Regions from separate parts of the Bradyrhizobium sp. CB1717 genome, predicted to be linked through region 1. Evidence: predicted binding sites of a transcription regulator. Region 1 holds the regulator's gene; each other region holds the start of a gene.
What was found. The regulator PhoB, encoded in region 1, activates phosphate uptake and scavenging genes when phosphate is short. The targets are predictions, from matches to a motif close to TGTCATNNANCTGTCAT.
Positions count from the first base shown of each region.

Region 2: a site for PhoB is predicted at 5,957-5,973, ahead of QA649_RS29170 (STN domain-containing protein). Genes of this name have one in related genera too.
Region 3: a site for PhoB is predicted at 4,810-4,826, ahead of QA649_RS17480 (YbhN family protein). Genes of this name have one in related genera too.
Region 4: a site for PhoB is predicted at 3,391-3,407, ahead of QA649_RS17305 (UDP-2,3-diacylglucosamine diphosphatase). Genes of this name have one in related genera too.

Region 1 covers NZ_CP121666.1:8,933,458-8,941,310, reverse strand. The annotation lists gene pstC (phosphate ABC transporter permease subunit PstC) at 1-751, shown strand, start outside; gene pstA (phosphate ABC transporter permease PstA) at 753-1,598, shown strand; gene pstB (phosphate ABC transporter ATP-binding protein PstB) at 1,595-2,413, shown strand; gene phoU (phosphate signaling complex protein PhoU) at 2,425-3,141, shown strand; gene phoB (phosphate regulon transcriptional regulator PhoB) at 3,164-3,871, shown strand; gene QA649_RS41590 (GcrA family cell cycle regulator) at 4,121-4,633, opposite strand; gene QA649_RS41585 (aspartate aminotransferase family protein) at 5,088-6,296, shown strand; gene argF (ornithine carbamoyltransferase) at 6,296-7,219, shown strand; gene QA649_RS41575 (Hsp33 family molecular chaperone) at 7,452-7,853, shown strand, end outside.
Region 2 covers NZ_CP121666.1:6,176,753-6,184,605, forward strand. The annotation lists gene QA649_RS29155 (filamentous haemagglutinin family protein) at 1-3,482, opposite strand, end outside; gene QA649_RS29160 (DUF4880 domain-containing protein) at 3,625-4,635, opposite strand; gene QA649_RS29165 (RNA polymerase sigma factor) at 4,619-5,218, opposite strand; gene QA649_RS29170 (STN domain-containing protein) at 5,215-5,817, opposite strand; partial or broken gene QA649_RS42980 (hypothetical protein) at 6,202-6,651, opposite strand; gene QA649_RS29180 (homoserine O-succinyltransferase) at 6,663-7,811, opposite strand; gene QA649_RS29185 (aminotransferase class V-fold PLP-dependent enzyme) at 7,808-7,853, opposite strand, start outside.
Region 3 covers NZ_CP121666.1:3,719,198-3,727,050, forward strand. The annotation lists gene QA649_RS17470 (MFS transporter) at 1-1,102, opposite strand, end outside; gene QA649_RS17475 (hypothetical protein) at 1,518-3,470, opposite strand; gene QA649_RS17480 (YbhN family protein) at 3,557-4,639, opposite strand; gene QA649_RS17485 (ferritin-like domain-containing protein) at 5,066-5,572, shown strand; gene QA649_RS17490 (MFS transporter) at 5,620-6,864, opposite strand; gene QA649_RS17495 (MFS transporter) at 7,091-7,853, shown strand, end outside.
Region 4 covers NZ_CP121666.1:3,674,768-3,682,620, reverse strand. The annotation lists gene QA649_RS17315 (threonine/serine dehydratase) at 420-1,403, opposite strand; gene QA649_RS17310 (glycosyltransferase family 1 protein) at 1,468-2,541, opposite strand; gene QA649_RS17305 (UDP-2,3-diacylglucosamine diphosphatase) at 2,555-3,367, opposite strand; gene thiD (bifunctional hydroxymethylpyrimidine kinase/phosphomethylpyrimidine kinase) at 3,585-4,385, opposite strand; gene QA649_RS17295 (PAS domain-containing sensor histidine kinase) at 4,659-6,635, shown strand; gene QA649_RS17290 (Lrp/AsnC family transcriptional regulator) at 6,732-6,977, shown strand; gene QA649_RS17285 (cytochrome c) at 7,090-7,853, opposite strand, start outside.

The DNA.
Region 1 (7,853 bases):
CGTGCTCGGTGCGCTCGGGCCGATGTATGGCACGCTCGTCACCTCCTTCATCGCCATGCTGATCGCCATCCCGGTTGGTCTGGGCATTGCGATCTTCCTCACCGAGCTGTGCCCGCAATGGCTGCGCCGCCCGATCGGCATGGCGGTCGAGCTGCTCGCCGGCATCCCCTCGATCATCTACGGCATGTGGGGCTTCTTCGTGCTCGGCCCGTTCCTGGCCAACACGTTCCAGCCCTTCATGATCAAGATCTTCGACGGCGTTCCTGTGCTCGGCGCGATCTTCGCAGGTCCCCCGTCCTATCTCAGCCTGTTCAATGCGGCGCTGATCCTCGCCATCATGGTGCTGCCCTTCATCACCTCGATCTCGGTCGACGTGTTCAAGACCGTGCCGCCGGTGCTGAAGGAAGCCGCCTACGGCGTCGGCTGCACCACTTGGGAAGTCGTCCGCAGTGTGGTGATCCCCTACACCCGCGTCGGCATCATCGGCGGCGTCATGCTGGCGCTGGGCCGCGCGCTCGGCGAGACCATGGCGGTGACCTTCATCATCGGCAACTCCTTCCGGATCTCGTCGTCGATCTTCGCGCCCGGCACCACGATCTCGGCGGCGATCGCATCCGAGTTCGCCGAGAGCGATGGCCTGCACCAGTCCGGCCTGATCCTGCTCGGCCTCTTGCTGTTCGTGCTGACGTTCTTCGTGCTCGCGGCCGCGCGGCTGATGCTGCTGCGTCTCGAAAAGAAGGCGGGGAAGTAACATGAACCCGATCTACGTACGCCGCCGCCGCAAGGACATCATCGTCCGCGGGCTCTGTATCGGTGCCGCCGCCTTCGGCGTGACCTGGCTCGCGCTGATCCTGATGACGCTGCTCTATAACGGCCTCGCCGGCCTGAACCTCGAGATCTTCGTCGCGGACACGCCGCCTCCGGGCTCGACCGAAGGCGGCCTGCGCAACGCCATCGTCGGCTCGATCATCATGACCGTGATCGGCGTCGGCATCGGCGCGCCGCTCGGCCTGTTCGCCGGCACCTACCTCGCCGAATACGGTCGCAACGACAAGCTGACCTCGGTGATCCGCTTCATCAACGACATCCTGCTCTCGGCGCCCTCGATCATCATCGGCCTGTTCATCTACGGCGCGGTGGTGGTGCCGATGCGCGGCTTCTCGGCGATTGCGGGCGCGCTTGCGCTAGCCGTGATCGTCATCCCGGTGGTGCTGCGCACGACCGAGGACATGCTGCTGCTGGTGCCGAACGCGCTGCGCGAGGCCGCCTCCGCGCTCGGCCTGCCGCGCTCGCTGGTGATCAAGCGCATCGCCTATCGTGCGGCCCGATCGGGTCTCATCACCGGCGTGCTGCTCGCCACCGCCCGCGTCGCCGGCGAGACCGCGCCGCTGCTCTTCACCGCGCTGTCGAACCAGTTCTTCAGCCTCGGCCTGAACAAGACGATGGCGAACCTGCCGGTTACCATCAACAACTTCGTGCAGAGCCCCTACGCCTACTGGAAGCAGCTCGCCTGGAGCGGCGCGCTGCTGATCACGATCACCGTGCTTGCCCTGAACATTGGCGCGCGCATCCTCGGCGCCGAGAGGACTGCAAAATGACCGATCTTTCCGTATCCGTGAGTTCCAACGCCCATCTGGCCTCGCAGCCGTTGCCGGAAGCGCCCGCCAAGGTGACGGTGCGCAACCTCAACTTCTATTACGGCGAGCACCACGCGCTGAAGAACATCAACCTGACGCTCGGCAGCAACCGCGTCACGGCGTTCATCGGCCCGTCGGGCTGCGGCAAGTCGACCCTGCTGCGCATCTTCAACCGGATGTACGACCTCTATCCGGGCCAGCGCGTCACCGGTCAGCTGATGCTCGACCAGACCAACATCCTCGACCCGAAGCTGGACCTGAACCTGCTGCGCGCCCGCGTCGGCATGGTGTTCCAGAAGCCGACGCCGTTCCCGATGACGATCTACGAGAACATCGCCTTCGGCATCCGCCTCTATGAGAAGATCTCGAAGTCCGAGATGGACGACCGGGTCGAGAAGGCGCTGCGCGGCGGCGCGCTGTGGAACGAGGTCAAGGACAAGCTCAACGCCTCGGGCCTGTCGCTCTCCGGCGGCCAGCAGCAGCGCCTCTGCATCGCCCGCACCGTCGCGGTGCGGCCTGAAGTGATTTTGTTCGACGAGCCCTGCTCGGCGCTCGATCCGATCTCGACCGCCAAGGTCGAGGAGCTGATCCAGGAACTGTCCGAGAACTACACGATCGCGATCGTCACCCACAACATGCAGCAGGCGGCGCGCGTCTCCGACAAGACCGCTTTCATGTATCTCGGCGAGCTGATCGAGTTCGACGACACCAGCAAGATCTTCACGTCGCCGACCGATCGGCGCACGCAGGATTACATCACCGGCCGGTTCGGCTGAGGAGACGGGACATGGGTTCTGAACATACCGCAAAGGCTTTCGACACCGACCTCCAGGAGCTCACCCGCCTGGTCGCCGAGATGGGCGGCATCGCCGAGCGCATGATCGTCGATTCCGTCGATGCGCTGATCCGCCGCGACGTCGCGCTCGGCCAGCGCGTCGTCACCATCGACGCCGAGCTCGACGCGCTGCAGAAGAAGATCGAGGAGCGCGCCGTGCTCACCATCGCCCGCCGCCAGCCGATGGCGGTGGATCTGCGCGAGATCGTCGGCGCCATGCGCGTTGCGACCGATCTCGAGCGCATCGGCGACCTCGCCAAGAACATGGGAAAGCGCGTCGCCGCGCTCGATGCCGACTTCCATCCGCTCAAACTGTTCCGCGGCCTGGAGCACATGACCGACCTCGTGCAGCAGCAGGTCAAGTCGGTGCTGGACGCCTATGCCGCGCACGATCTGCCGGCTGCGATGGCGGTGTGGAAGGGCGACGAGGAAGTCGACGCCATCTGCACCTCGCTGTTCCGCGAGCTCCTCACCTACATGATGGAGGATCCGCGCAACATCTCGTTCTGCATCCATCTGATGTTCTGCGCCAAGAACATCGAGCGGATCGGCGATCACGCCACCAACATCGCCGAGACCGTGTTCTACATGATCGAGGGCCAGGCCATCACCGACAAGCGGCCGAAGGGCGACATGACGACCTTCGCCACGACGGTCCCGAATACCTGAAGACTTAAGGAGCGACGACACCATGGGCGCACGCATTATGGTGGTTGAGGACGAGGAAGCTCTCACCGAGCTTCTCCGCTACAACCTCGAAGGCGACGGCTATGACGTCGAGACGGTGATGCGCGGCGACGATGCCGACACCCGCCTCAAGGAGCACATCCCCGACCTGATCGTGCTCGACTGGATGCTGCCGGGCCTCTCGGGCATCGAGCTGTGCCGGCGGCTGCGGACCCGTCCCGAGACCAAGCAGCTTCCCATCATCATGCTCACCGCGCGCGGCGAGGAGAGCGAGCGGGTGCGCGGGCTTGCGACCGGCGCCGACGACTACATCGTCAAGCCGTTCTCGGTGCCGGAGCTGCTGGCGCGCGTGAAGGGCCTCCTGCGGCGCGCGAGCCCTGAGCGGCTCGCCACCGTGCTCGCCTATGGCGACATCGAGCTTGATCGCGACAAGCGCCGCGTCGCGCGCTCGGGCCGGCCGATCGATCTCGGCCCGACCGAATATCGCCTGCTGGAGTTCTTCCTGGAGCATCCCGGCCGCGTGTTCTCGCGTGAGCAGTTGCTCGACAGCGTCTGGGGCCGCGACATCTACATCGACGAGCGCACCGTCGACGTCCATATCGGCCGCCTGCGCAAGCTGCTCAATCTCGGTCGCGAGCAGGACCCGATCCGCACCGTCCGCGGCGCCGGCTATGCGCTCGACGATCGCTTTGCGAAGGCCGAGCAGACGTAAGCTGGTTTGGGGGCTATTGCCGCAGCATGGGTGTCGTCCCGGCCGAGTGCGCAATTGCGCACGGGGGCCGGGACCCATACCGCGTGATCTATCGATGAAGCGCGGTGCAAGTTGCGCGGCGCAGCCGCGTCACAGAGAGTCTTCGCCAAACCGCATTCGGTGGTTATGGGTCCCGGCCTTCGCCGGGACGACAGCGGAGTGTGTTGAGCCGTCATCGTGTGACGGCTGCTTCTTGATCTCAGAACAAGCTCACCGCGTGCCCGGCTTGGCCGGCGCGCGACGGCGGTCCGCCGCCGGCTGATACGCCACGCGCGAGTGCTGGGCGCAGTAGGGCAGGCCCGACAGCGCCTTGCCGCCGCAAAAGAAGAAATCCGGGCTCGAGGGATCGCCGACCGGCCAGTGGCAGGTCGCCTCGTTCAATTCGAGCAGCGACAGCCGCTGGCTCATCGGCACCACGTTGTCGTAGGTCACAGGCTCCGCCTCGACTTCGACCTCGAAGGCCTGTGCCAGCGCGGTGTTGCCGCGTGCGATGGGGCGGCTGACCCGCATCATGTGCTGAGCCGGACGCGCCTTGCGCGGCCGGGGAGCTGCCGATGAGGGGCTCTTGGCGCGGCCGGACAGGCCGAGCCTGTGCACCTTGCCGATCACGGCATTACGGGTCACGTTGCCGAGCTCGGCTGCGATCTGGCTGGCCGACAATCCGGCCTCCCAGAGCTTTTTCAGCTGCTCGACGCGATCGTCGGACCAGGTCAAAACCGTCATTGCACCCTTTCCCTCGCCGTGCGGCTGCCGTCCTGGCGCCTTGCGGCGAATGCCTAAGCCTCGAAAAACCCGTGCCGCCAGAATCCCTTAAGGCTCGCCGGGCGTAACCAGAACGCCCGAACGTTTACGCCGGTACATGAGGACTTAGAGGATCAGAACTGCTGCACGAGATGTCGTATCTGACAAGCCAAACGCTACAATATGGCGTGACTCACGCGCAAGAGTCAGCCGACTCGCTTCCACATGTTCCGTGGCAAAAACCCCGCAAATCCGGCACCGCAAGACTACGGATTCAGCGTTTCGCGGGGCTTTCGGGCGGCATTGACACCCGTTCTACCCGGCATAAGATAGTGTCACGTGCCGCCCTTAAAAGGCGGCACGTTTCGTTTTCCGGGCCGGTCAATGGTGCGCTGCGTGAGCGCGTTGAGGCCGTCCGCAACATCAAGTGATCGTCATGACTAACAGCGCCGCGCCGCATTTGCTCCCCGTTTTCGCCAGGGCCGACCTCGGTTTCGAGCGCGGCGAAGGCTGCTGGCTGATCGCGACCAATGGCGAGCGCTATCTCGATTTCACCTCGGGCGTCGCGGTGAACGCGCTTGGCCACGCCCATCCCGCGCTGGTCAAGGCGCTGCAGGAGCAGGCGACCAAGCTCTGGCACATGTCGAACCTGTTCCAGAGCCCGGACGGCGAGAAACTCGCCGCACGTCTGTGCCAGGAAAGCTTCGCGGACTTCGTGTTCTTCTGCAATTCCGGCGCCGAGGCGCTGGAAGGCGTGATCAAGCTGGTCCGCCATCATCACTTCTCCAAGGGTCATCCGGAGCGCTACCGCATCATCACCTTCGAGGGCGCCTTCCATGGCCGCACGTTGGCGACGCTGGCTGCGACGGGATCTGCAAAATATCTCGAAGGGTTCGGTCCGCCGATGGACGGTTTCGACCAGGTCCCGCACGGTGACATCGAAGCCGTGAAGAAGGCGATCGGTCCGCAGACCGCCGGCATCCTGGTCGAGCCGATCCAGGGTGAGGGCGGCGTACGTTCGTCGACGCCCGCTTTCCTCAAGGCGTTGCGTCAGCTCTGCGACGAGAAGGGACTGCTGCTCGCCTTCGACGAGGTGCAGACCGGCATGGGCCGCACCGGCGATCTCTTCGCCCATCGGCGCACCGGCGTTACACCTGATGTGATGTCGCTCGCCAAGGCGCTCGGCGGCGGCTTCCCGATCGGCGCGGTGCTGGCCACCGCGGAGGCGGCAGCCGGCATGGGCCCCGGCTCGCACGGCTCGACCTTCGGCGGCAATCCGCTGGCGATCTCGGCTGCCAATGCCGTGCTCGACGTCATGCTCAAGCCCGGCTTCTTCGACCACGTCCAAAAGATGTCGCTGCTGCTCAAGCAGAAGCTCGCCTCCGTGATCGACCGTCACCCTGACGTCGTCAGCGAAGTGCGTGGCGAGGGCCTCTTGATCGGCATCAAGGCTGTGGTGCCCTCGGGCGATCTCGTTGCGGCCTTGCGCAATGAAAAACTGCTGACGGTCGGCGCCGGCGACAATGTCGTGCGCTTCCTGCCGCCCTTGATCGTCACCGAAGCCGAGATCGAGGACAGCGTCACGCGGTTAGAGCGCGCCTGCGCTGCGATCTCGTCCAGCCAGACCAAGCGGGCGGCAAGCTGATGAGCAGGTCGCCGAAGCACTTCCTGGATATCAACGAGCTGCCGTTGTCGGAGCTCAAGAGCATGCTCGACGCCTCCTCCGCCATGAAGGCGAAGCAGAAGGCGCATCAGCCGGTGAAGCCGCTCGAAGGCAAGACGCTGGCGATGATCTTCGAGCGTCCCTCGACGCGCACCCGCGTCTCGTTCGACGTCGCCATGCGTCAGCTTGGCGGCGAGCCCATCATGCTCACCGGCGCCGAGATGCAGCTCGGCCGCGGCGAGACCATCGCCGACACCGCGCGCGTGCTGTCGCGCTATGTCGACGCCATCATGATCCGCATCCTCAACCATGATGCGCTGCTGGAGCTTGCCGCGAATGCGACCGTGCCCGTCATCAACGGCCTGACGCGGCGCTCGCATCCCTGCCAGGTGATGGCGGACCTCCTCACCTATCAGGAGCATCGCGGCCCGATCGAGGGCCGGACGGTGGCCTGGACCGGCGATGACAACAACGTGCTGGCGTCCTGGGCCCACGCCGCCGAGCGCTTCAAATTTCAGCTCAATGTCGCAACGCCCCCGGAACTCGCGCCGAAGAAGGCGATGCGCGACTGGATCAAGGCAACAGGCGCTCCGATCGTGCTCGGCACCGATCCCGAAGCCGCCGTGAAGGGCGCCGATTGCGTCGTCACGGATACCTGGGTGTCGATGGGCGACAAGGAGGGTGAGCGCCGCCACAACGTGCTCAAGCCCTACCAGGTCAATTCGAAGCTGATGTCGCTGGCGAAGCCCGACGCGCTGTTCATGCACTGCCTGCCGGCCCATCGCGGCGAGGAGGTCACCGACGAGGTGATCGACGGCCCGCAATCGGTCGTGTTCGACGAGGCCGAAAACCGCCTGCACGCGCAGAAGGGCATTTTGGCCTGGTGCTTCGACGCGGTGAAGTAGCGGCGCAGTCGCGTAAAATTGGATCCTCGTCCTGGCGAAAGCCAGGACCCATTACCACCGGCCGTGGTTTGGCGAAGGTTGGCAATTGTCATCTCGCGCCCCAACTCCCGCTTGGGGTAATGGGTCCTGGCTTTCGCCAGGACGACACTGAGTTTGTACTCGCTTGCATGCCATCCCATCGCCGGAACACACCCCCTTCCATTCCCCGCTCTCCGACCCCAGATAAAGCGCCATGGTTTTTCAATCCCCTGACATGAAAACCGGGCCTGAAGGCCCGGTTCGCGCGCCATCCGCCGTTCCGGTCGACGACGCCGTGCTGCCCTACGAGGTCGACGCGCTCGATGTGCGCGGTCGCCTGGTGCGGCTTGGCCCTGCGCTCGACGACATCCTGACCAAGCACGATTATCCCGCGCCCGTCGGCAAGCTGCTCGGCGAGGCCATCGTGCTGGCGACGCTGCTCGGCTCGGCGCTGAAATTCGAGGGCCGCTTCATCCTGCAGGCCCAGACCGATGGTCCGGTGTCGTTCCTGGTCGTCGACTACAAGGCACCGGATCATCTGCGCGCCTATGCGCGCTACGACGCCTCGCGCCTCGGTGCGGCGAAGGATTCCGGCACGCTGCTCGGCCGCGGCCAT
Region 2 (7,853 bases), 2.8 Mb from region 1:
GTCGAAGGACCGAGCAGGGACAGAGCGATCGTACCGCCGGTGTCCGTCCCCACCGTCGCGCCCGCGCCGACCGTCAGGGATCTGCCGGTGAGCGAGAGCGACGTCGGCTTGAGCGCCAGACGCTGCGAGGGCGACAACACGGCGAGCGGGCCCATCGCGCTGATCGGCGTACCCGTGGCAAAGCCCGAGACGTCCACACCCTTGAGATCGACGTTGTAGGGGAGCTGCGTGACCTTCACGCCGTCGGGAATCGTGATATCGCCGCCCGTGGAGATCAGAAGCGAGCGGAAGCCGCGTTCCGAGAACAGCGTTTCCGACAGGCGAACGGTGTTGGGCGAGGTCGGCGCAGCACCGCCGATCTGCAGCGACGCCGTCGTGAGGTTCATGGACAGGCTGCCGCCGGAGCCGGCCGCATAAGCTCGCATGTCGGCGTTCGCCAACTCCGTCACGTCGATGGTGTTGAGCGTGATCTTGCCGGCGTCGCCGAATTTCACCTGCGGCTTGCCGTTGCGCAGGCGGTACCAGCCGCCGCCGGATACGTCGAGCACCACGCCCGGCTGATAATGGGCCTGGTCGAGCGCGATGCTGCCGCCATTGACGACCGGCGGCAGCGCCGAGCCGGCGCCGCCCTTCACCTGGTTCACCCATTGGCCGCTGACGTCGATGGCCGCGCCGGCTCCGAATGACACGTTTTCAGCGCCGAGCAGGTTGACGCTGCCGCCGGGAGCGTGAATCACGCCGTCGATCTTGAAATCCTGGCTGTAAGCAACGGTGGAATTGGCCTTGATCGAAAACGTGCTGCCCGGCGTCAATTCGAGCGTCGTGCCTTTCTCGATAGTGACGTTGTTGGAGACGTAGAGCTCGATCTTCCCTAGCCCGGCATCTGCAAGCACGTCGGAGTCGAGATAGGTCGTACGCAACCGGAACGAATCCTGGTTGCCGGGCGCGCCCGAATACCAGGTGGACGGAAGCGACGATGTCGCCGTGAAATTCGTCGGCAGCTGCGTCGGATCCTTGGAGATCACGAGCTTGCCGAGCAGCCAGAGCCGATCTTCATCGCCGTCGCCGCCGAACGTCAGCGAGCCTGCCTTGGCGATGTTGCCGCTTGCGGCCTGACGCTCGCCGACGATCACGCCGCCCCAGTAGCCGCCTTCCAGCACAACACCTTCCATGGCGTAGAACTGGATGGCGCCGGCGTCACGTCCCTCGGTGAAGCCACGTTCGAAGTGGCTCGCCGACCATGGCGTGCTCCAGGACTCCGATTTGCCCCAGTTGCCGTGTGTACGCGTGAACCCGCCGGCGAACCCGACATAGATCCTGTCCGGCGTTGCCGAGGCGATATCATAAATTCTGCCATCGGCGCCGAGCAGCTTGGTCGAGCTGACCATTCCGTCCTGATAGCGGAACGACCCGCCGGAGACATCGAGCAACGAGCCCTGTCGGGTGATGATCGAACCGGCCGATTTGAGCGTGATGTTGCCGCCAATGGTCGACAGTTCGGCGAGATTTGTCTTGCTGTTGCCGATCCAGGCCGAGACGTCGCCCAGCGGCGTCCCGATCCATTTGCCCGCGGCGCCTCCCCAGCTCACGCCGGCCATCGGACCATCGGTGAAAACGCCGCTGGCGCTGCGATCGACCGTGATCTTCTGCCCCCGCAGCCAGGAATTCCGCAGCAGCGGAGAATCGCGCAGCTCGTTGATGCGCAATTCGGCCTGCACGAATCTCCGCGACATGGGGACCAGGACATCCTGCACGCCGGCAGCGCTGACATAGGCGTCCTCGCCGATATAGATCCGGCTGCCGTCACGGATCGGCTGCTCGTTGTTGATGGGCTCCTCGGTGGGCGCGGGCGAGGTGCTGGCCACGATGCTGATCGTGCCGGCGGGGACGAGGATGTTGGCCTGCGCCCCGATATCGATCAGGTTGCCGCGCAATTCGACGCGCCCCGGCTTGTAGCGTGTGGCCTTCGCCGTCTCCTCGATCTCGCTCGTGTCGGTGGCATCAGGCAGGACGGCGGTGACGCTGCCCGGTAACAGATGCAGGTCGCCCGTCTTCCAATACACGAGCTGGGCATCCAGGCTGCCGCTCGATGCCATCATGCCATTGCTGTAGGCATCCAGCCGAATCGATCCTTCGCGGTTGTTGAGCGCGGTTGCCGCCAGCATCACGCCGCCCTGGAAGATCTCGCGACCCATCGCGGTGATGTTGCCGCGATCGGACTGAACCACGCCGGTGTTCACGACCTTGTAGCCGACCGAAGCCGCGCGCGCGTACATCTCGGGAAGCAGGATGTCGCGAACGCTCTCGCCCCACGGCTTCTCCGTGTAGAGCTCCCAGCCGGCGATCGCCCCCATCAGATGATTGTAGTTGAACAGCCAGGGCATCGGGGCGGTCACCGCGACGTCCACACCGCGCGTGTCGCCCGGATTGGTCCTGAGATAGACCTGTTCGCCGGCGGCCATGATGATCTGGCCGTCGGGGACGCTGATCTGGCCGGCGTTCGCAACGATCGGCGCGAATAGCATCGCCTTGCCGCCGGTCTTCGCGCTGATCTGAGCTCCGGTCTGGATGGTGACGTCGCCCGGCACGCCATCCGGAGTGAACCGCGTGGGCTGGCTTGGATCGGTGGCCGGCTTTTGCGAATTGGCCAGCCGTGGATTGTATTCGCCGAACGTCGGCAAGTGAATGTCGTTGGTGAGCGCAATCGAAGTATTGATCCCGGCCAGGAACTGCGCGTTCGACAAAGCGAGGGACGAGGCCACGAGCGTGCCGACATCGACCTGGCTGGAGCCGCCGAAGATGATGCCGTTCCTGTTGATGATGTAGACCTGTCCCTCGCTCCTGATGGTGCCGAGGATCTGGCTGGGGACGAGGCTCGGGTCGAGCACTCGGTTGAGCGCGATCCAGTTGGCGGCGCCGCCACCTCCGGCGGACTGGTTGAAATACAAGTCGGTCTCGCGTCCGACGTTGAACTTGTTCCAGGTCAGGATCGCCTTCTGCTGGTTCTGCACGACCTCGACCTGGACCCGGCCATTCGAGCCGGTCGATTGGGTCGGCTGCGCGGCGCCGGTCCAGGCCGGCTGCCCGTCGATCACCGCGGTGGGATTGCTGGTCGGATTGAGGCCTCCGGGGGCAAGTCCGTTCGGCACATTCGGAAGCAGACGGCCGGGATGATTCTTGTCCAGGCCGAGATTGTTCGGGCCGATCAGCGCGCCGGCTCTCGCTGCCGCCTGTACGTCGCGCATCGCTCGAAGCGAAGCATTAATGCGGCTCATCGCCTGTGCCGATGCGATCGCCCCTGCCTGCCCCGCAGCGTTGGTCGTCACGGCGACATTTGCCACCGGGCTCGCGCTGCCGCTGCCCAGGTTGCGCGCATCGGCCGCAGCCGCCCCCACCAGCAACGCGGCCACACTGGCGCCGCTGAGGAACATCGCGTGTCTGACGGACCGGAACGGGCGAAAACGGACGGTGCGGTGGGACAAGACGGCATTCCTTCTGGCAGCACGGCTAAACCCAGTGAAGGGTCGTGCCTCGTCATCCCCTGCGATGACGATCTAGCTCTAAGACGGAAGCCTGTAGGCGAACGCGCACGGTTTCTGTGTGAAAGTTTCTTGTCAGCGGACGTCAGCCCAACAGAACCAGGCCGCCCGGGAGCTTGCGGGCCTTGACATCGAAGGCCTGCTCGAGACGCACGAGGATTTCATCCATCTGGTCGATGCGGAAGCGGCCACTGACCGGCCTTTGCGCGAGGCTCGGATTGACAAGAAGAATCCGGCCGGCGCGATAACGATTGACCTCTTCCACCACATCCGCGAGCGGGGTTGCCCGGAATAGCACAATTCCCCGCTGCCAGGCGGATTCCGCCTCTGCGTCGATCGCGGCAACCCGACCGAGCCCGCCGGCATCGTAACGCACGCTCTGCGCCGGGCCGATGACGGCAGAATTGTCGTTGCGCTCGATGCGCACCTCGCCATCGAAGCAGGCGACGCTCACTACCGGACCCGCCGGACCGTTCATGCAACGCACATCGAAACGTGCATGGCGGCCGATCGAGCGCCCGTCTGCGGCCAATACGACGAGCGGACGAACGCTCTCGACCGTTTCGAACAGCGCCTGCCCCGCAAGGAGCTCCAGACGATCGCCCTCCCCGTCGGCGGGGTGGACCGCAATGCTGGTCTGCGTATTCAACCGCACCGCGACGTTCTCCGCCGGCCTGATCTGCCGCTGTTCGCCAATGGCTGTCCTGTAGTCGGCATTCAGTTCGCGGAGGGACGGCCACAGGCCCAGTGGCGGATTGACGACGGCGACACAGGCCGCCGCGGCGGCAGCCAACCCGCCACCCAGAACGAGGCGGCGGTCGAGTACCGGGCGTGACGTCTGCCGGACCGGCAACGCCTCGAACTGGCTGCGCGGAATGCTCGCGCCGGCGCGGCGGATATCGCGCCATACTCCGCTCGCCGCGGCGAAGGCCGCCGCATGCTCCGGGCTCGCCGCACACCATCGCCGCAACGTCTCGGCATCGGCAGACGTCGCATGTCCGGAATCGATGCGCTGGACCCACGCGATCGCCTCGCGCTGCAACAGGTCGAGCTTATGCACCTGTCCTTGAGTCATGGAGTCATTCAGCCTGGTCATGGTCGTGATCACCGCGCGGCGACGGGTCTCGATTCAATGACGAATTTCCCTGGTCCGGCGTGCATTCCGTCTCTTTCATTTGCCTTTGCCGCGCCAGACAATATTCATGGGCGAGCTGCAGCTCCTTCGAGACGAGGCGCAAGGATACGCCAAGCCGGTCCGCAATCTCCTGCCGCGCCATGTTGTCGACCCTTGCCGCGAGCAGGATGGTGCGCCGGCGAGGCGGCAGCTCGGCCAGGATGATGGCCATCGCGTCCAGATCCGACCGCGCCTCCGCGACTTCGGCGGGACCAGGCGTCTCATCGGCGACCTCGAGCAGATGCTCGATATCGACCTTCGTCAAATGGCGCTTTTCCGCGCGACGATGGTCATGTGCCACGTTGAACAGCATGCGCAGCAGGTAGCTGACCGGATTGTGCAAGGTTCCAATCGTCGTGTCCGTGCGGGCCAGGCGCAGCCAGGTGTCGTGCAGGACATCGCCGGCCATTTCGGACGAGCCCAGGCGCCGCGTCAAACCCCGCTTGAGATCGTCATATCGGTCGAGCAGCAGGCGGCGCAGCATCGCCACGGAGGCTTCGGTCACCGCACGCCTCCGGCCGCCTGCGGTAGGGCGGCCGCGCCGCAACTCATTGTGACGCCCGAAGCCTGCGGCAGGACCACGATCAAGACCGGCTGCGCAAAGCCTGGGGGCACCGGGGCACCCACGCTGAAATGCCGAAGCGCGGTGTCGATGCCGCGGTCCAGCTCGACCGTGCCGGCCGATCCAAGTCGTTCGAACCTGGAGACGGTCCCCGATGGCGCGATCCAGACCAGGGCCGCGATGCGATAGCTTCCCGGCCGCGCCCCGCTGGTCCGGCACAGTGCATCACGCAACCTCGCCTGAACGACACCATAATATTGGTGCGCGAGAGCGGCGGCACTGCCTTCCGGCGGTCCGGCGGCTTCGGGAGCCGGGACCAGAACGAACGAATTGTCCTTCAGGAAGCGGGCGGCAAGACCGGTTCCCGCAAGCAGCAGCTGTAGCGCCGTCTCCGGCTCAAAGCTGCCTTTGACGGCTTCTGAGATGCGGCCTTGCGCAAGCGCCGGATTGTAGAGGACCTCGCGACCAGTCGCATCGCCGTATCGATCGAGTGCGGAGACAAGCGGCTGGGCCGGAATGTCGAACGACAACGGCGCGGTCATTTCCGAGTTCGCGCGCGGCGACCCGATTATTGCGCCTTTTGGCTCCGCTTCGGCTGCAAGGGCGGCAAACATCAAACACACAGCCAGATACGGCACGCGACGTGACACCGATCAATTGCTCCGGCAAGCCATCAGCATCGCGAGAGGCGAATGACGACCGTCCCGAACTTGCCTGGATGCCACAAGAAGTCCCCAGCCTACGAAGGTTCCTTGACACGAATATGTCACCGATCGCTTTGCAAGCCGGAAGAGCACAAACAGCGCGGCGCTCGCTTTTGAGCACTGGTCATCCTGCATGACTCACCCGCGACGGCGCACGAACTGCAAGATCTGGGACTTCTAAACCACCCGACTCACGGTTGGAACAATCCTGGAACGACGAAGTCACGGCCCGTAGATCACCAGCTCCGAGTCAGACAGATCGGCAAGCCGGGGGCAATGCGGACCCTTGAAGTACTTCCGGCCGATCGGCTCCCTGTAGATGCCGACGAGGCCGGTCACAGGGCCATTGGCATCGAGAGCAATCGACATCCAGCCGCGTCGAACCAGGAAGCGTCCCATGGCGCCGGCGCAAACGACATAGTCGGCCAGATCGGCGCAATAGATCAATTGCATCACCGGCTGCCTGATGCGACCGACCCGCATCGGCACCGACGGGCGCCTGGTCATGCTCGAGCATATAGCCAAAGCGCGGGAAGCGTCGGGCGTCTCGCGCACTGACAAGCGCCTCAGTCCATCGATCCAGTAATCCCGCGATCGTATTGGAAAGCACTTTGTCAGAAGATCGGCGACGGCGTCGAGATCGGCTACTCCTATCTCACGGCATCGGACCATCGTCTGAGCTCTCACTCCTTGTATCCGAGCCGCCTTGTGGTCGCCGGGTTTGGCGAGCGCGCCAGACGAGCGGATGGAGCGGCAACCAACTTGCGTCCGCGGCGATGCGGCGGAATTGGGGCCGCAGCGAGAGCTGCTTCTCGCACCGAGTGTAAACGTCGGGCTCGCTGCAACACAATGTAGCGTAACCAGTTGCGGTATATCCGCTGGGCCGGAAGGCGCCAGGCGTTGCTAAGGTCCTTCGCCAGCTGATCGGCCGGAAAATCGGCAAATAGTTCCGGGTTTCTGTCGGAAAGGGCCTGCTGCCGGAAGGCGATCAGCATCTTTTCCGCGCCCTCATTCAGATAGCCCCTCGGTATCGTCGGACAGACTTCGTTATCCCCCCGGAGGAAACGCCCCATGTCTCTTCGATATTCACCCAGCAGGCTCTGGGTCTCATATTCCGGGTGGCCCTGGAAATGGACAAAAAGACTGTTCCTCTGCTGCTTGACGAAGCAGTCGGCTCCAGCGTCCGCCGACCAGCTGAGAACCGAGTATCCGCAGTCCGTGAGATCCTCCTCCTGCACCTCGTTCCACCGGGCGTGCGGTATTCGGAAGGTTCTCGGTACATCCTGCATCAAGGGATGACGTCTCGTCTTTGTTTGAGCGAAGACACCGAAGCATTTGGCAGGCAGCTTGTGGCGCGCAACGCCGTCCAGGTGCAGAACGGCTCCATGAACAGCCAGGCAGGAAAACACCGACGACACGGTATTCTCCCTCGCCCAATCGGCGATCTCGGCGAAGGTGGTCCAATATGGTTCGTCTGTCAGGCTGGCGGCCCTGGGTTCGGCGCCTGTCACGATCACTCCATCCAGGCTCCTGTTCAGCAGATCGCCGATGCCACGGTAGTATCGACGCACGTAGTCGCGCCCCCATTCGGAACGGGGAGTCGACTCCATCGTATAGAAGTGCAGCCTGACGCAAACTCGTCCCGCGGCCGCATCGAGCAGGTCGAACAGCTGGCGCTCGGTCGACATCAGGGCGGCATCCGACATGTTATTGATGAGCCCGATGTCGAGACAATCTCCCCGGCTTCCCGAGGGCTCCTTCGCATAGGCGCCGCTCGGTGCCCTGGAGAAGAGGTGGTGCTCGTGCGAATCTATATCGATTAGGACAGTCATCCGAATGCCTTCACGGTTGCCGAAACATTCGCGGCGCAGAGC
Region 3 (7,853 bases), 4.0 Mb from region 1:
CGATACCCTTGCCGAAGAAGGCGAGCGCCATGAAGCCGACCACCATCGCCTGTCCGTCGACATAGTTGCAGGCGATGATCGACATCGACAGCAGCATGCCGCCGACGATCGGGATCTTGCGCGCCATCGTCAGCGAGCCGGTCCGGCGCAGGATCGCATCCGAGATGATGCCGCCGAGCACGCCGCCGATGAAGCCGCACAGGGCGGGCAGCGTCGCGACGAAGCCGGCCTGCAGGATCGACAGGCCGCGTTCCTTGACGAGGTAGACCGGAAACCAGGTCAGGAAGAAATAGGTCAGCGTGTTGATGCAGTACTGGCCGAGATAGACGCCGAGCATCATCCGGTTGGAGAGCAGCTGGCGGATGTGGTCCCAGCCGGAGCCGGCCTCGGGCGCACGCTCGCGCAGCTGATCGTCCTTGGGCGCGTCGAGATCGACCAGCGCGCCGCCTTCCTTGATGTAGTCGAACTCCGCCTCGTTGATCGAGGGATGCTCCTTCGGGCCGTAGATGGTCTTGAGCCAGACGAGGCCCATGACGACACCGAGCGCGCCCATCACGAAGAACACGAAGCGCCAGCCATAGGTGTGCGCGATCCAGCCCATCAGCGGCGCGAAGATCACGGTGGCGAAATACTGCCCGGAATTGAAGAATGCCGATGCGGTGCCGCGCTCGTTGCCGGGAAACCAGGCGGCGACGATGCGGGCGTTGGCGGGGAAGGACGGTGCTTCCGCGACGCCGACAAGGAGGCGGAGCGCGAACAGCACGACGATGGCAGCGCCGGCGCTGAGGAAGCCGACCCAGCCCTGCATCAGCGTGAACAGCGACCAGATGATGATGCTGAAGGCATAGACGAGGCGCGAGCCGTAGCGGTCGAGCAGCCAGCCGCCCGGCACCTGCGCTACGACATAGGACCAGCCGAAGGCCGAGAAGATCCAGCCCATGGCGACGGGATCGAGATGCAGCTCTTTCGAGAGCGCGGGGCCGGCGATCGAGAGCGTGGCGCGATCGGCATAATTCACGGTGGTGACCAGGAACAACATGGTCACGATGAGCAGCCTGACGCGAGATCTTCTCACGTCCGCTGCGGACACCACTGCGCTCATCACGCGCCTCCTTAGAACTCGAATGTTTCCTCAAGGCGAGTCCTAGAGGCGCGTGCGGCAAGGTGTCCAAGTTCAAGGCAGTATCGATCGATGCCGTTTTTGGATTGATGGAACGGCAGGTTGGGGGAACGTTACGGGGGGATGGCGAAGACGATTGCCACACATTCCGCTGTCATTCCCCGCGAAGGCGGGGAATCCAGTACGCCGCGGCTTCTCGATTCAGCACGACCGTCACGGCGTACTGGATCGCCCGATCAAGTCGGGCGATGACACCGAGAGTGTGGAAAGTGCAAACCCCAAGCTCGTCATTGCGAGCGCAGCGAAGCAATCCAGAAATGTATCCGCGGAAACAGTCTGGATTGCTTCGTCGCAAGAGCTCCTCGCAATGACGGCGAGGAGAGAGCTTGCTTCACTTCTACTGCCTTGCGCTCGGCAGCAGCGGTGCGAGCAGTCCGCGCGTCACGCCGGGCGGCACGGCATCGAGGCCGAGCACTGCGCTTGCCGCGGGCAATGCCGCATCCGCCATTGCGGCGTGGCCTTCGGCGCTTGGATGCACGGCGCCGCCATAGACGGCGGAGAGCACGCCCCAGGTCGCATCGTGGATGTCGGTCGGCTGGCTCGCGGCCGGCAAGCCTTGCGGATAGGTCATCGCGGCGAAATAGCTGTCATTGGCGTCGCGGATCCAGCGCGCGCGCGGGAGATAGGCGCGGTACTCCGAGGCGCCGCGGCCGCACAGCATCGGCTGGCTCGCCGCGCTCACGATATCGGGGTTGAAGCTCTGGCCGTTCTCGGCAAAGCAGCTGCGGTCGAATTCGGGATCGTTGCCGGAATGGGCGCAGAAGCCGTGATCGGCGAACGCGGCCTGATGCGCGTCGACGAAGGTCATGCGGTCGGCTTCGGGATCGCGGCACAGTGCACCGCGCGTGCAGGTGGCCAGCCCCTTCAGTTGCGGCAGAAATTCCGTGTCGACGAAGGTCGAGACGCGGGCGAGGCGCTGCGGATCGGCGTTGAAGGACGGATGGATGTCGAAGCCGGCGCGGCCGCCGCGGCAGGGCACGCCGCCGTCGGCGAGCGCCGGATTGGCGTAGGACACATAGACCACGTGCGAGAGGTCGCCGCCGACCAGCGGCTTCAGCGCTTCGCGCAGCTTGACGAAATTCTGTGGCAGCTCGCGCGACAGCGCGTCGCGGGAATCGTCGACGCTCGCCATCACGCCGGAGCGGCGGAACAGCGCGCGCTCGGTCGCCGTGTCGACGATGACGTCGGCGACGAGGCCGGAGAAATAGACGTCGTTGGCGCCGACCGACAGCAGCACGAGATCGAGCGTGCGGTCCGGCTGGCGCTTCTTTGCCGCGGTGAGCGCTTCGCGCAGCTCGGCGACCTGCGCGTTCACGCTGGTGTTGCAGACGCCGGTCTTGCCGGGCGGACATTCGCGGGCACGCTGCGAGCCCAGGAGCCCGTCGCCGATGCTGGCGCCGGTGCAGGCAAGCGGCAGATAGGTCACGGCGATGTGGGTATAGCGCACCGCGAGCGCCAGCGCGGTGCGGGCCTGGTAGCTGTAGAGCGAGCGGTGGCAGGGTGCATTGAACCACAGCGCGCTGTAGTGCTGCCAGTTGGCGAGTGTGTCCGGCGCCTCGCAGGCGCGCCCGCCCTTGTAGCCGTGGCGGCTCGGCCGGTAGTACTGCGCACCGGCGGTGCCGAGATAGGAGCGGAAGCAGAAACCTTCGTCCGACAGCGCCAATGGGCGGTCCGGATTGCCTTCGCCCGAGGCGATGCTGTCCCCTAAGCCGGCGACGAAGACGTCGCGCACCTGGATCTCGGTCTGGACGCGCTGGGTCGGGTCGGAGCCGGCTGAGACGTCGACGGTCGCAACCGTCTGCTTGCCGTAGCGGACGCGCAGATTGACCGGCTCGGCGCAGTCGAAGGTCGAGGCCTGCGGTCCGTCGCCGTCGTCGAACGACCAGGCACAGGTGGCCCCGACCGGCACCGCGCCGACGAGGCGCACGGTCACGGGATGGTCGATCGGCGTGATGTAGTTCTCTTTGACGTTGTCGCGGGTGCAGGGCTGGTTGACCCGGCCCTGCAGGTCGACGCAGAGCCGGTTGACCATGTTGCGGGCCCAGCCACGACCCTCGCTCTGCAGCTCCAGCGACTGCTCGGCGGCCAGAATGCTGCGGTTACGCGCATTCTCGACATGGAGCAGGAAGTCGCGCTCCTCGCGGAACAGGCGGAAGCGGTTGCGCACCTCCCAGGAAACCTGCATGGCGCCGGCGTCCTGCGCCGCTGCGCGCGGAAGCGGCAAAGCGGCCAGAATTCCGGCAAGCAGCAGGACGCTTGCGGAGAGGGTGCGAAGGGATACAGGGATCATGGCCCGCGTTTTCAACGGCAAAGTTGAGGCGGAAATAAGAGGGGATTGCCTCCCCGCCCGCAAGCCTTCCGGCTCCAGATCGCAGCCTACCGTTTATTGGCCTGCCGCAGCAGCCGTTCGCGCTCCATCGGCGCCACCTGCTTGGGCAGATTGGCCTGGGCGCAGGCCTCCGCCAGCCGCCGTCGCTCCTGCCAAGGCTCGACCACGTTCATCCAGAGCTCGCGCGTGCCCATGATGGAGATGGCGAGGCCGAACGGGATCACGAAATAGAGCAGACGGAACACCAGCAGCGTCGCCAGGAGCTGCTCGCGGCCGAATTCGGGCAGTGCCACCAGCATGGCGGCGTCGAACACGCCGATCGAGCCGGGCGCGTGGCTGGCGAAGCCGAGCAGCGTCGCCAAGATGAACACCACGGCGAGCGAGAGGAAGTCGATCGGCGGATTGGCCGGCATCAGCAGGTACATCGCCGTGGCGCAGAAGCCGAGATCGACCACGCCGATCAGGATCTGCACCAGCGTCAGGGGCGCCGAGGGCAGCACCACCTTCCAGCCCTTCTGCCCGAGCTCGCGCCGCTTCTCGCCCATGCAGAGCCAGACCAGATAGGCGCCGATCGAGGCGAGGCCGCCGAGCGCGATCAACCGGTTGAGCGACGAGGGGAGCTGATCCATCGAGGACGCGGCATCCGGATGGATGGCCATGCCGATCGAGAGCACGAAGATGTTACCGAGCCAGAAGGTCAGGCCCGACAGGAAGCAGATTTTCGCGACGTCGATCGCGTTCAGCCCATAGTCCGAATAGATCCGGAAGCGGATCGCACCGCCGGTAAAAACCGTGGCGCCGATGTTGTGGCCGATCGAATAGGACGTGAAGCTGGAGAGCGCTGCGATGCGATAGGGAACGTGCTTCTTGCCGATCGTTCGCAGTGCAAAAAAGTCGTAGAAGGTCAGCGTACAGAACGCGAAGAAGACGCAGATCGCCGCCAGCCCGATGCTGCCGCGGGGAATCTCGGTTAACGCGGTCAGGATCACGCCGGTATCGATGCCCTTGAGGGTCCGCACCAGCGTTGTGATGGCGAAGGCGATGATGAACACGCTCGCGGCAATTCCGAGCCGTCGCCAGCCAATCCATCTCTTGAAGCCGCGTTTCAGCGCGGTCAGCAGTCCGTGCATTCATCCTCCCGGCGGGGGGCAAGACCGACCCGGCCGGGCATTGGCCAGTCGGGCGCGATCGTTGCCGAAGGCAGTGTCGATCGCTGGATATGATCCAGCTCATTTAAGGCAAAAACAGTGACTTGTGCAGCCCTTGACAAGGATAGGTTCTGCGCCAGACCGACTACTTTTGTCATATGCGGTTCACATCGGGCGCGCGTTAAGCACATGAGTCGGCAGATAGGCCCGGATCGTACGTTCACATGCCGGCACGATTTCATATCGTGCTGCCGCCTGCATTGTTCCAGCTCAAGCGATGCTGGCTTTTATGGAACGTCGATGCCGGGCTCTCGTTAGCGGCCCATCAGTAACCGAACATGGCGGAATAAGCGGCTTTTCGTGCAGGCCGGCGTCTACGTGTTCCCGAAACCCGAGAGGATTGGAACGATGGGACTGTTCACAAAGGACATCAAGACCATGAACGACCTGTTCGTGCACCAGCTCCAGGACATCTACTATGCCGAGCAGCAGCTCACCAAGGCGCTGCCGAAAATGGCCAGCAAGGCCACCGATCCGCAGCTGAAACAGGGCTTTTTGACGCACCTCGAAGAAACCAAGCAACATGTCACGCGGCTCGAGGAAGTGTTCAGGATGCACGGCGTTGCCGTGAAGGCGGTCGACTGCCCGGCCATCGACGGCATCATCGAGGAGGCCGATGAGACCGCCGGCGAAGTCGCCGACAAGGCGGTGCTCGACGCCGCGCTGATCAATGCGGCGCAGGCCGCCGAACATTACGAAATCGTACGCTACGGCAGCCTGATCGCCTGGGCCAAGCAGCTCGGCCGCAACGACTGTGCCACCGTGCTGGCCAAGACGCTGGAGGAGGAGAAGGCGACCGACAAGAAGCTGACGGCGCTAGCCGAGAGCAAGGTGAATCTGCGCGCGGCGAGCTAGCGACCCAGTCTCGTCTGGAGACGCCGTGCAGCCGTGCGGCGTCTCCCTTATTCGTCTTGCGGCGCCGCCGGCCCGGCCTTGTATTTCAGTCCGAACATCAGGGCAATCACCGCGAAGGCCGCAATGGTCACGGCAAACACCAGGCTCGCCACGGTCAGGCTGGTCAGGCTCGAGAGCACGCCAATCCCGATCACCGGAAGCGCGTTTCCGAGAAAGCAGCAGATGAAATAGGCCGAGACCACCTCGGCACGGCGACCATCCGGCGCGATCTGGTTCACCACCTGCAGGCTGCCGCGATAGCCGAGGCCCGCCGCCACGCCGCAGGTCGCGGTCGAGGCGATCATGACTGCGAGCGAACCCACGAATTGTGCCGTCACGAGCAGGGCAAGGCTCGGCAACATCAGGCCGAGCGACCACAGCATGGCGGTGCGGCTGGAGAGTGAGCGCGTCAGCGCGATGACCAGCGCCACAGCGGCTGCCAGCTCGAGGAAGATCGCGCCGGCGACGGCATGGCTGGTGACATGAAGCTCGTTGGCGAGCACGCTCGGTGCCAGCGCGGCGAAAAAGGCGACGAGGGCCATCGCGCCGAAGCCTGTCACCGCGGGCGCCACGAAGCGCGGCCGGATCGACGACGGAACGCCGGCACGCGGCCGGATCGACAGCTGCGCGAACGCGGCCAGCGGCCGATCGACGGTCTCGCGCGCGAAGGCGAGGAGGATCGAGACAACGACCAGCACCGCGAGATAGGCGATGAACGGCGTTCGCAGCGGAAGCGCGACATATTCGGCAAGCAGGCCGGCGATCAACGCGCCGAGACCAAGACCGGTGAAATTCGCGATCGTCGCGATCACGGTGGCGCGGGAACGGTCCTGTTCGGCGATCAGTTCGGCGAGCCAGGCAGTGCCGGTTCCGGCGCCGATCCCGATGGCGAGGCCGCTCAGCACCCGTGCGACGTAAAGGGAGGCGACACCGTGTGCGAGCAGGAAGACCAATGCGCCCGTGATGGCGATGCCGATGGCAATGACCGCCGTGCGCCGCCGCCCGACTTGGTCCGACATCCGGCCGAACACCAGCAATGCGGTCAGATTGCCGACGACGTAGACGGCATAGATCAGCGTCAGGGTGATCTGGGAGAAGCCGAACTGCTGCTTGTAGATGACGTAGAGCGGGGTTGCGATGGTGCTGCCGGCGAACAGGGCGCCGATCAGGCATCCGACAACAAAGATGGTTGCGGTCTTGCCGAACTCTGATCGTGCGCCAGACGGAATTGAGGAGTTGCCAACTCTTGCCATGAGGTTCATCGCCTAGAGGGGAACATGAAAGGGTCAACAGAGACAATCTCGCCCTGTTCCCATGCTTGCGCGCGCACGGGACTTGCACCGCGAGCAGGGCGTGGCGCTTCGTCGTTTGTTACTGAAGGACTACGATTCATCGCGCGATGATGTTTCGACCATAATCGAAACATGATGGCGCGGCGCAAGCGTATGTTTTCGCATGGGGCTGCAATCGAGGTGCAGCATGCGAGCTAACACCATCAAATATGAATCCTTCGACGACGCGGCCCGCGCGCAGCGTGCCGGCTCGCGTCTTGCGACCTTGCTGACGCTGGCCGCGATGAGCCTCGGCTATGGCGTGGTGCAGCTCGACGTCACCATCGTCAACACCGCGCTCGATGCGATGGGCAAGACGCTCGGCGGCGGGGTGGCCGAGCTGCAATGGGTGGTCAGCGCCTACACCATCGCCTTTGCAGCCTTCATCCTGACATCGGGCGCGCTCGGCGACCGGATCGGCGCCAAGCGCGTCTTCATGGCGGGCTTCGCCATCTTTACCGCCGCCTCGCTCGCGTGCGCGCTGTCGCCCAACGCCATCGTGCTGATCGCGGCACGATTGGTCCAGGGGCTGGCGGCGGCGATCCTGGTGCCGAATTCGCTGGCGCTGCTCAATCATGCCTATACAGACGATCGTGCGCGGGGCCGGGCTGTTGCGATCTGGGCTGCCGGCGCCAGCCTGGCGCTCACCGCGGGTCCCTTCGTCGGCGGCGTGCTGATCACCCTGGTCGGCTGGCGCGCGATCTTCCTCGTCAACCTCCCGATCGGCCTGATGGGTCTTGGGCTGAGCTGGCGTTATGCGACCGAGACCACGCGCGCGCCCTCGCGCGAGATCGATCTGCCCGGCCAGCTCGCAGCGATCGGCGCGCTGGGGGCGCTGGCCGGCGCGATCATCGAGGGCGGCGCGCTCGGCTGGGATCATCCGGCCGTGCTCGCGGCCTTCGCGGCGGCCC
Region 4 (7,853 bases), 4.0 Mb from region 1:
AGATCACGCGATGTCGAAATTGCGTATCGTTGTTCTTCCAGCAGCGACGTTGATAACGTCGTTGGTCGCGTTCAGCGCGCACGCGCAAACCTGCGCAGCCGGCTACACGATGCATCCACGGCTACATGCCTGCGTCGCAAAGCCAACTTGTGGCGAGGGAGCGACATTGCACCCACGGCTTCATCTCTGCGTCGCCCAACCCGCTTGCGCTACCGGCACATGGCACCCGCGCCTCAATCGCTGCGTCGGCGCTTAGAAGCGGACTGGTCGCGCCTCTTCATTTGATGGCAGCAGAAAATGCCGCCGCACCTCGCACGAACAGACGGGCGAAACTGTGCGCTCGCGCTGCTGCGGCGCGCTCCGTCCTCATCTTGAGGCCGGCCAAAGCGGGCTTCTCGATGGCTGCAGGAAAGACGCTCTCAGGCCACCAGCTTCGCGAACAGATCCGCGTCGACGTTGCCGCCGGAGAGCACGATAACGACATTCTTGCCGGCGACGTCGAGGCGTCCGGCAAGCAGTGCGGCAAGACCGACCGCCCCGCCCGGCTCGACCACCAGCTTCAGCTCACGATAGGCGAACGCCACGGCCGCACCGACTTCCTTGTCCGACGCCGTGACGCCACGCGCGAGCAGCTTGCTGTTGATCGCGAACGTCATCTCGCCCGGCATCAAGGCCATCAGCGCGTCGCAAATGGTGCGGCCGGCCGGCGGATGCGGCTCGCGATGACCTGCGGTCAGCGAGATGCCGTGATCGTCGAACGCCTCGGGCTCGGCCACCACGATCTCGGCTTGCGGATAGCGCGCCTTCACGGCCGTCGCCACGCCCGCGATCAGGCCGCCACCTGAGGCCGGCGCCACCACGATGTCGGGGGCAAGACCGAGCGTTGCCATGTCTTCCGCGATCTCGCGGCCGGCAGTGCCCTGCCCGGCGATCACGAAGGGATCGTCATAGGGTTTTACAAGTGTGGCGCCGCGCTTCTCGGCGATGCCGCGCGAGATCGCCTCGCGATCGTCCTTGTCGCGATCGTAAAGCACGACCTCGGCGCCGTAGGATTTGGTGCGCTCGCGCTTCGACAGCGGCGCATCCGCCGGCATCACGATGGTCGCCTGCATGTCGAGGATCTTGGCTGCCGCCGCCACGCCCTGGGCGTGGTTGCCGGAGGAGAACGCAACGACGCCGCCGGCGCGCTTGTCCTGCGGGATCGAGAACACCTTGTTGAAGGCACCGCGGAACTTGAAGGAGCCGGTGCGCTGGAGCATCTCCGGCTTCAGGAACACCTTGGCACCGACGCGCTCGTTGAGCACGGGAAAGGACAACAGCGGGGTGCGGATGGCGTAGGGCGCAATCACGCGCGCTGCGGCATCGATGTCGGCGGGGCCGACCGGAAGGAGCTGTTCGGTCATGGCGGAATGTTATCGTGGCCGATGAGGCCCGGGCAAGACACCTCCGCGCGATGAGCCCTGGTTTTCAGGCTACGAAACTAACCGGCTCCGCCCCATTCCTGCCTGATAGCACCGCCCCGACCGCCTGGATGCTGTCGATGAAGACCCGCGCCGAGGCCTCCCAGGTGTAGTTGGCGGCGAATTCGACGCAGTCCTGCCGGCAGACGCCGAGCGCGGCGAAGCAGGCATTGCGCAGATCGTGATCGAGCGCGCCGACCGGCGCATCGCCGATGACATCGCGGGGGCCCTTCACCGGGAAGGCCGCGACCGGCAGGCCGCTGGCGAGCGCCTCCAGAAGGACCAGGCCGAACGTGTCGGTCTTGCTGGGGAACACGAACACGTCGGCGGCGGCATAGATATCGGCCAGTTCCTCGCCGTGCTTCTCACCGAGGAAGATCGCATCGGGATAGGCCTCTTCGAGCGCGGCGCGCGCCGGGCCGTCGCCGACAATCACCTTGGTGCCAGGCAGATCGAGATCGAGGAAGGCCTCGAGGTTCTTCTCCACCGCGACGCGGCCGACCGACAGGAACACCGGCGCCGGCAGACAGAGATCGACGGCGCGGGGATGGAACAGGCCGGTGTCGACGCCGCGCGGCCACAGCACGACATTGTCGAAGCCGCGCTCGGTCAGTTCGCGGGCAAGCGCCGGCGTCGCCGCCATCACGGCGCGGCTGGGCGCATGGAAGCGGCGCAGCGCCCGCCAGATCAGCGACCCCGGCACCGGCACGCGGGCGCGGACATATTCGGGAAAGCGAGTGTGGAAGCTGGTCGTGAACGGCAGCTTGCGCTGGCGGCAATAGCGGCGGACCATCAGGCCGATCGGCCCCTCGGTCGCGATATGGATGCTGTCGGGGCGCGCCTCCTCGATCAGCTTGGCGATTCGCGCCGGACGCGGCATCGCGAGGCGCACGTCGCGATAGCTCGGCATCGCGAAGGTGCGGAACGATTGCGGCGTCAGGAACGTGAACTCGACGCCAAGACCTTCAACGCCAAGACCTTCAACGCGAAGCCCTTTGGCGGCATCAGCCAGCTTGGTCAGCGTCCGAACCACACCGTTGACTTGCGGGTGCCAGGCGTCGGTCGCGACCAGGATGCGCATCAAGTGGCCCTTGTTAAGCAGCTCTGGCTGCGACCTGCGGGACTTCTGCCGGCTTCTGCAACTGATCCGCCCAGGTGATGATCTCGAAATGGCCGTCGTCGTGCTCGACCAGGGCCGTGCAGCTCTCGACCCAGTCGCCGCAATTCATGTAGCGAATGCCGGCCTCGTCGCGGATCACGGCGTAGTGGATGTGGCCGCAGATCACGCCGTCGGCGTCGTGGCGCCGCGCTTCGGCCGCCAGCGCCTGCTCGAACGCGCCGATATAGTTGACGGCGTTCTTGACCTTCTGTTTGGCCCATTGCGACAGCGACCAATAGGGCACGCCGAACATGCGCCGGAAGAAGTTGACGAAGCGATTCATCTGGATCGCGAAGTCGTAGGCCTTGTCGCCGAGATGGGCGAGCCAGCGCGCGTTCTGCACCACGAGGTCGAAGATGTCGCCGTGGATGACGAGATAGCGCTTGCCGTCCACGCCGGTGTGGACGGTGTTCTCGACCACGTCGATGCCGCCGAAATGCGTGCCGTAATAGTTGCGCAGAAACTCGTCGTGATTGCCGGGAATGTAGATGATCTTGGCGCCCTTGCGCGCCTTGCGCAAAAGCTTCTGGACAAGGTCGTTATGGGACTGCGGCCAGTGCCAGCTCGATTTCAGCGCCCAGCCGTCGACGATGTCGCCGACGAGGTAGATCGTGTCGGCATCATGGTAGCGCAGGAAGTCGAGCAGAAGGTCGGCTTGAGAACCGCGGGCTCCGAGATGAACGTCGGAGATGAACAACGTGCGAAAGCGCCGCTCCGGGCTCTCGTCACTCACATCGTAACTTCCCATGCGCCAGCCTGTAACAATGTCCCGTGACAGGGGGATGACCGATTGAACCCTTGAGGCACCTTCAAATACGAATCACGCCTTGCCTCGCCCACCCCGCGAATATCAGTCGCATGCGACAATCAGGCGACATGGCGCCGCAGCGGTGCCCGCAAAACCGCGGAACCGCATGGCCTTATTGGTTAACGGGGGAGCAACCGCGCCGCGCGGACGCGCGCCGTCAGTAAAATTTGTGGAAATGATGGATCGGCCCATGGCCGTGGCCGACGCTGAAGCGGTCGGCGGCTGCGATCGCGGCGCTGATCCAGGTCTTTGCGTTGCGTACGGCGCCCTCGAGATCCTCACCTTTGGCGAGCCCCGCAGCGACCGCCGACGACAGCGAGCAGCCGGTGCCATGGGTGTTCTTGGTGGCGACGCGGGGCGCGGCAAGCGCGGTCGTGTGTCCGGACGTGACGAGATAGTCGATGCTCTCGGCGCCCTCGCCGTGCCCGCCCTTGATCAGGACCGCACGGCAGCCGAGCGCCAGCAGCCGGCGCCCCTGGGCTTCGATCTCGGCCTCGCTCGCCGCAATGTGCTCGCCGAGAAGAGCCGCGGCCTCCGGCAGGTTCGGCGTGATCACCGAGGCCAGCGGCATCAGTCTCGTGCGCAAGGCGTCGACGGCTTCGGACGCCAGCAGGCGGTCGCCCGAGGTCGCCACCATCACGGGATCGAGGACGATGTGGCGCGGCTGCCAGCGCGACAGCGCGGCCGCGATCGCATCGATGCTGTCGGCCTGGCCGACCATGCCGATCTTCACCGCGCCGATGTCGAGATCGGAGAACACCGCATCGATCTGCGCGGCGACGAACTCGGCCGGCACGGCGTGAATGCCGGTGACGCCACGCGTGTTCTGCGCCGTCAGCGCCGAGATCACGGAGGCGCCGTAGACGCCGAGCGCGGCAAAGGTCTTCAGATCCGCCTGGATGCCGGCGCCGCCGCTGGAATCCGAGCCGGCAATGGTGAGCGCAACGGGCGTCGTCATCGCCGGATACGTTCGTTTGAGAAGGACACGGCCATGCCCTGTCCTAGCGCGCCCCCGACGTGCCAGCAAGCCGGGCCATGGGCGAGCAAATCAGGTGGAGGGCGGCCCCGGACTGCCCGTCTTCCCGCAATCGTGCACATTCCGCGAAAATATGACCTCGGCATCGCCCGGCCTTGGCATCGATTCCGATGAATGAGAGGTTGGCCCGTGGATTCGTCCACAACGCCATGTTGCGGGCCAGCCTCGGCCCGAAATCCTCTCGGGAACCCGATCATGTGGGCCTATTTCGAACGTCTCCTCGACTCCTCGATGTTCTCCCCGCACGGCATCTGCCTGCTCTGGGAACCCGAGCTGATATGGCTGCATGTGGTCTCGGACGCCTGCATTGCGCTGGCCTATTTCTCGATCCCGTTCGCGCTTGCGATCCTCGTCACCAAGCGGCGCGACCTCAAGTTCGGATGGGTGTTCTGGGCGTTCGCCGTCTTCATCATGGCCAGTGGCCTGACGCATGTGCTGTCGATCTACACGCTCTGGGTGCCGGTCTACGGCATCGAGGGCATCGTCAAGGCGCTCACCGCCGTGGCGTCGGTCGTCACCGCGGGAGCGCTCTGGCCGCTGCTGCCGAAGATCCTGACCATCCCCTCGCCGTTCGAGCTCCGGCAGGTCCGGGCCGCGCTTGAGGAGGAGGAGACCAAGAATCGGGACGCGGCGCAGCTGCTCGGCCAGGTCAGCGAAACCCAGCGCGCGCTGCGCGAGAGCATGACGCGCCTCACCGCCGTGGTCGACACCGCGGTCGACGGCGTCATCCTGTTCGACGCGCAGGCCCGCATTCTCCTGTTCAATCCCGCCTGTGAACGCCTGTTCGGCTATCGCGCCGACGAGGTCATGAATCGCGACATCGGCATGCTGATGTCCAAGGAGAGGCCCTCATCCACCGATCGCGCGCAGCGTTTCGCAACAGGGGAGGCCGTCGGCCTGCGCAAGGACGGATCGAGTTTTCCGATGAACCTGTCGGTGGGCCAGGCGTGGCAGGACGGCGAGCTGATCCATGTCGGCATCGTTCACGACCTGACCCGGCGCAAGCTGACCGAGCAGCAGCTGCAGCAGGCGCAGAAGATGGAGACGGTCGGCCAGCTCTCCGGCGGCATCGCCCATGACTTCAACAATCTGCTCACCGTCATCATCGGCAACGCGGAACTCCTGAGCGAGCAGCTCCGCGAGCGTCCTGACCTCCGCCGCTTCGCCGACGACATCTGCCAGTCGGGCGAACGCGGTGCGGAGCTGACGCAACGGCTGCTGGCGTTCAGCCGGCGCCAATTGCTGCAACCCCGCGCGATCGAGTGCCGCGAGCTCCTGACCTCCATGCACAAGTTGCTCAAGCGCACCTTGCGCGAGAACATCGAGATCAGGACGGCGTTCGGCTCCGGCTCCATCCAGGCCTTCGCCGACCGCGCCCAGCTCGAATCCGCCGTGCTCAACCTCGCGCTGAATGCGCAGGACGCCATGCCATCGGGCGGGCATCTCACCCTCAGCACCGAGCTCACGGCGATCGACGAGCACTATCGCATGCAGCATCCGGAGGTGGAGTCCGGCAGCTACGCCCTGATCGCGGTCACCGATGACGGCGAAGGCATGGCACCTGACGTCATCGAGCGCGCCTTCGAGCCGTTCTTCACCACCAAGGAGGTCGGCAAGGGGTCTGGCCTCGGCCTCAGCATGGTCTATGGCTTCGCCAAGCAATCGGGCGGACATGTCTCGATCTACAGCGAGCCGGGCCTCGGCACGACGGTCCGCATCTACCTGCCGCATGCCGGCGGCGAGACGTCGCTCGCCGACATCGCGGCGCGCGAGGAAGCCGCACCCCGCGGCCACGAAACGATTCTGATCGCCGAGGACGATCCGTTCGTCCGCTCCTCCGTCACGCTGCGCGTGGAGGCGCTGGGATATCGCGTGATCTCGGCCGTCCACGGCAAGGAGGCCTTGCAGCTGCTTCGCACCAACCCGGCCATCGACCTCCTGTTCACCGACATCGTGATGCCCGGCGGCATGAGCGGCTGGGAGCTCGCCGACCAGGCCCGGCGCATCCGCCCCGGCCTCCCGGTCCTGTTCTCGTCCGGCTACGCCCTGGAGACCCTGGTCGAGCAGGGCCGCGCGCACGCCCAATCGATCGTCCTGACCAAGCCCTATCGCAATGCCGAGCTCGCCCGTCGGCTCAGGGAAGCGTTCGCCGCCGTGCCGCTGCCCTCCTAGGGAGGCTCCCGGCAACGGCAAGGCGGCAAGTTCGCTTGCCAAGCCACCCCGGTTTTGGCCTATTAGCCGCCCAGATGCGCTTTCGGAGTGACTGCAATGGTTCCCTTTTTCGTCCAGATCAAATGCAAGCTCGGCCAGTCCTATACGGTCGCCAATGCGCTCGCCGAAGCCGAGATCGCCTCCGAGATCTACTCGACCGCCGGCCAATATGATCTGCTGGTGAAGTTCTACGTCGACAAGGACACCGACATCGGCCACTTCGTCAACGAGAAGGTGCAGGTGCTGCCGGGCATCCAGGACACCCTCACCATCATCACCTTCAAGGCGTTCGGCACGGGCTAGAGCAGGCTGCGCTAAAGCGCGATGAGATTTGGATGAATCGTCATCGCGCTTTAGGTTGTTGTTTGCGCATGATCTTCTCGGAAAACCGCCTCGCACTTTTCCGGATCATGCTTTAGCCGCCCTCCTTCTTCTTGGGCGGCGTCGGTCCCTGTACCGGTGGCAGCGACTTCAGATAAGCGGCCATCGCGGCGCGATCTTCCGCGGTTACCTGCGCCAGGTTCTTGATCACCGGCCGCATCGCGCCCGAGGCGCTGTCGCCCTCGGGCATGTCGCCTGTCTCGAGGAAATCGGCGATATCCTTCTCGCTCCAGCTGCCGATGCCCTGCTGGGTGATGTTCGGCACCCAGCCCTCGCCTTCCGGACTGGGGCCGCCGGCAAAGCGCTGCGCCGTGATGATGCCGCCGAGCAGATTGCGCGGGCTGTGGCATTCGGCGCAATGGCCGAAACCGTTCACGAGATAGGCGCCGCGATTCCATTGCGGCGAGCGAGCAGCGTCCGCGACGAACGGCCCGGTGTCCATGAACAGCAGCTTCCAGATGCCGACATTGCGGCGGATGTTGAACGGAAACGGCAGCGCGTGGTCGCGCACTCTGCCTGATACCGGCGGCAGCGTCTTCAGATAGGCGAAGACATCGCGGACGTCGTCGATCTTTGCCAGATGGTAGGACGTGTAGGGAAACGCCGGGAAGTAGTGCGTGCCCTCGGGCGAGATGCCGCGCATCACGGCGTTGACGAAATCAGCCTCGCTCCACCGGCCGATCCCGTCGGCCGGATCGGGGGAAATATTGGGGACGTAGAACGTCCCGAACGGCGAGCCGAGCGCCAGGCCACCGCCGAGCCGCAGCCGATCGGGCTGATTGGGCACCGCATGACAGG